One region of the Brevibacillus sp. NRS-1366 genome, then DNA from elsewhere that is predicted to be linked to it. Evidence: riboswitches for the same ligand, from Rfam matches in the RefSeq annotation. Region 1 holds a riboswitch; the other holds the start of a gene.

Region 1 (2,202 bases):
TTTAATAAAGAAAAACGAAGAAGAGATATGCACCGCGATCCCAAGCTTGAAAAGTATCGAAATCAAATCATGTGGGCGGATAAGATTGTTTTGGTTTACCCGATTTGGTGGGGAAGACCTCCTGCCATGCTCATGGGTTACATTGACCAAATGTTTGCTTCCAATTTTGCCTACAGGGATACAGGAGGTTTGCTGCCAGAGGGACTTTTAAAAGGAAAATCGGTCGTATGTATTTCCGTCATGAAGGGACCTACGCATTATCCTTTGTTTTTCCTGAATAACGCTCATAAAATGCTCATGAAAAGAGCTGTTTTTCAATATGTAGGAATGAAAAAAGTGAAGTTTTTCGAGTTCGGAAATATGGAGAATCCGAATGGAAAGCAAGTGAAAAGATTAGAGCAAATCTATCGTTATTTTAAAAATATAGTCAGTTAAAAAAGAAGGGAGGAAGAGGATTTTTCCATATGATAGTATAATCGAGAGGTAGACTGCTTCTGGGACGGTTTGGAAGTAGCTGCGATCGCAGAGGACGGCATTATCGAAGCGATCGTGCATACGAAATACCCGTTTTTAGTCGCTGTCCAGTGGCATCCGGAAATGATGTTTCAGAGTGATCAGGAGCAATTGAAGCTGTTTCAACTGTTCGTCGATTTTATCAAAAAGAAACAAGCGGAAGTGCAGCAAATGTGCACGCAAGCAAATAACTGAAAGAGAGAACGCGGGAATATGCACTGTACCCCGCGGTTTTTTGTTTACGAATCATCATAAATTTACATTTATTGTAAAATTAATCCAACTTGCCTTTGATATGTAATAATAGACAAATGTTGACTTTTCATGTCTATCCTACTACAATCATGGTGGTTGTTGGCGAAATATGTCGATGCTCCTATTCTCTCTCATTCAATTACTAGGGCTCCTTGCTTATTTGTAGTACCTATCATTTGAAAAATGGGTTCGACTCATTAATTTCATACATAAACCTTCCATTCGAAAGGGCAAATCCATTGAAAAGTGGAGACGCAAAGCTATAGGGGCTAAGATGTACGAAGGAGACATGATGTCAGCCAGTTACCGACGACAGATGTGAGCTTTTTGATCTGTTTCAGAACTCCTTTTATTGGAAAGGGGTTTTTTTGTTGTGTACTTCCAAGAAGCGCTTACATATTAGATTGGACAAACAAATGAATAGGGGTGTTCATCGTGAATTTGACTATTGGAAAGAAGTTGATAGGGGCTTTTTTAGTCGTCGCGCTTCTTTTGGTGATTACAAGTGGTATTTCATCGTATTACCTTCAAAAAATTGATGTAGGATATACAGATTTGATTGAAAGACGAGCAGTGATCTTGTCAAATGTTCAAAAAATACAAGCGGAGGCTGCGAAAGAAAATAGTAGGTTACGTGGATATTTGCTGACAGGAGACCAAAAGTTTTTAGACGACTTACAAACTTCTTACGATATGGTAACGCGTCTGATTAGTGAGACCGTTTCGTTATCTCAAATTGAAGAGTTGCAAACAGGGTTACAGGAACTACAAGTGATGAACCAAGAGTACAAACAAAAATTTGATCCATTACTTACGATGGTAAAGAACAATGAACCGGATGACAAGATAATGGATTATTATAAGCGTGAAGTCTTGGACTTTGGAAGAAAGCTTGACCCACAAGCAGAGAAGCTGGCTGCATTTCAACTGCAATCCATGGAAGAAGGGAATATAAGAAATACAGAGATTGTTAATACTGCGATTACGAACGTCGCCGTGCTTAGCATTGCTGCCTTTATTTTAGCGATAGTGATTGGCTACGTTAGTTCGCGAATGATGTCCAAGCCTATCGTCGCTATGGCCAGGATTGCAGAGCAAATCGCATCCGGTGATTTAACAGCAGAGCAGCTTCGCGTAAAAAATAAAGATGAAATCGGGAGTCTTGCGGTATCATTCAATCAAATGACGGACAATCTTCGTGAGTTGGTACGGCAAATTAATATCAGTTCAGAACACGTGGCGATGTCCTCCGAAGAGCTAACGGCCAGCGCGGGACAATCTAGTCAAGCATCTGAAACGATTACGTTGACCATCCAAGAAGTTACGGCTAGTACTGAAATGCAATCACGCAGCGTGAGTGAAAGTGTTATAGCGATTAACGAAATGTCATCAGGGGTACAACAAATTGCATCGAGCGCTCAATTTACTTCTAAT
Region 2 (2,202 bases), on a different contig from region 1:
TAAGGCTTGTCCCCTTTAAACAGCATAGCCGGGTTAATCGTATGGAACGTGCGCTTGCCAGGCTCCAAATGATTGATGTGGTTCGGGTCCAAAGAGAAGTAGCTTCCACGGTTTTGCAGAAGAATGCCCGTATCTTTTGCTACAATACCGGAACCCCAGTCAAAGTAATGGCTCTGAATAATCGAGACAGCATTGCCATCTTTGTCCACTACACCGAACCAGGTGGTGTCACCTTTTGGATCGAGCGGTTCAACAGCTTTAGCGGCTTGCTTCATATCAATGCGTGCAGCCATATCTTTTCCGTGCTGCTTGGACAACAAATCATCCACAGGGATATCCACAAATGCAGGGTCAGTCAACCATTTGTCACGATCAGCAAAAGCTTGTTTGGTAGCTTCGACGATTGTGTGGTAATAATCAGGTGTACCTTCACCCATGCTCTTGAGGTCAAAATTGTTTAAGACGTTAAGAATGGAGAGCGATGCCATACCTTGGGAATTAGGTGGTACGTTGTACGCTTTATACCCACGGTAGTCGACCGTAATCGGATCTGCCCATGTGGATGTGTGTTTCTCAAAGTCTTTCAGAGTGAGCAGTCCACCATTTTTTTGCATGTCTGCTACGATCTTCTGGGCGACTTCGCCTTTATAGAATCCGTCAGCACCTTTTTTAGCGATGATTTGCAAGGTATTTGCTAGATCCTTTTGTTTGAGGAGTTCTCCTGCTTCGTAAGAATCGCCGTTTGGCTTCAGGAATATTTTGCGGTATTCATCAAAGCGTTGAAGATTTTTCAGATCATTGTCTGTTGGATCGGTAGCATACTTGGTCCAGTAGACTTGGTTTGGAGAAACAGGATATCCGTTCTCTGCGTAGCCAATCGCAGGCTCCAGCAATCTTTTCCATTGGAGCTTGCTGTCGCCCATGTTCTTATGTGCGTAGTTGTAGGCTTCCCACCAACCGGAAACAACCCCAGGCACTGTGTTGGCCGATTCGTAGCCGCGGGAAGGAATTTTTTCGTAGCCCTTGCCCTTGTAGTATTCGATCGTCGCTTTTTCGCCAGCACGACCGCTGCCATTCAATGCTTTCAGTTCTTTCGTTTTCGCATTGTAAATGAGCCAGAAGTTATCTCCGCCAATAGTTGTGTAATGAGGGTAGACAACAGCCAATGTGGAGGCAGCTGTAATGGCTGCATCAACTGCATTTCCGCCGTCTTCCAACGTTTTGAGTGCGGCAGCAGTAGCAAGATAATGAGGTGTAGTTACCATTGCGTTTGGTGACATGGAAGTTGGTCGGTTCGCTGCTTGTACTGGCGAGAGAGTCGACAGACCAATGACACCAGTCAAAGCAACGGCCGAAAGTTTTTTCCAAAATGACATTCAATGAAACCTCCTTGGTAGTATAAAAATGAATGGTAATTCCCAATAATCTCTCTGCTCGTTCTGGCCTCACCTCCTCATATAGGAGAAATGTAATAATAATACAAAATTAGACAAAATTAGACAGAGGGAGGACAAAAAAAGATCAATGATATAGGATCATTGATCTTGTCCTACATCAATATTTCGGTAGCTGGCAGGCTTGTTCGCTGTTGCGAGGGTAGCCCCTGTAGCTTTGCGTCGCCGGATTTCCCCGGGTTTGCCGATTCGATATCAATGGTTGAATACCAAGAGATTCCCAAAAGATTCCCAAAAGAGTGATTCATTCGTTGTGGGAAATTGTTCCTAAAAGGATCTGTTAGCAATTAATATAGACTATTTGTCCTTTGGGGTAAATAAGAAAAAATTTTTTAATGTGGAAAAGTTGGAATCATCAGTTAATGGTTACCTAGGTTATGATTTTCTTGGAGACTGATGGAGCAAATGCTGTAGATTGCGTCCATACAGGCTGGGAACATTCCAAGTCAGATACGGTTCTGGGACAGGGGTGTTTGTAATTTGCTGAGCCGAGCTTGTTTTCAGGTTTATCTGTTGTGCCTGTTCCAATAATTCGCTCAGGTACATTCGCAAAGCGAGGACATCCTTCTTTTCTCCTACAGGACCATGTCCAGGTACGACCTTGTGGAAAGAGTGCTCATACATTTGATCTAATATTTCAATCCATTCCGTAATATTACCGGCTTGTATACTCATACAACCGCACACCTCTTTTGGCCGAACTGCTTATGATAATAAAAAGGGCAGACGCTCCAAGGAGTGAAACAAC

The links. Region 1 has a riboswitch for cyclic di-GMP ahead of ACIFQN_RS07610 (methyl-accepting chemotaxis protein). Riboswitches for the same ligand answer to the same signal wherever they lie in the genome.
Region 2: another riboswitch for cyclic di-GMP. It lies ahead of ggt (gamma-glutamyltransferase); the one in region 1 lies ahead of ACIFQN_RS07610 (methyl-accepting chemotaxis protein).

The regions. Positions count from the first base shown of each region.
Region 1 is NZ_JBITPN010000013.1:128,518-130,719, forward strand. It holds gene ACIFQN_RS07600 (NAD(P)H-dependent oxidoreductase) at 1-435, shown strand, start outside; gene ACIFQN_RS07605 (gamma-glutamyl-gamma-aminobutyrate hydrolase family protein) at 505-708, shown strand; cyclic di-GMP riboswitch class I at 988-1,079, shown strand; gene ACIFQN_RS07610 (methyl-accepting chemotaxis protein) at 1,204-2,202, shown strand, end outside.
Region 2 is NZ_JBITPN010000011.1:55,653-57,854, reverse strand. It holds gene ggt (gamma-glutamyltransferase) at 1-1,376, opposite strand, end outside; cyclic di-GMP riboswitch class I at 1,562-1,650, opposite strand; gene ACIFQN_RS05845 (hypothetical protein) at 1,830-2,129, opposite strand.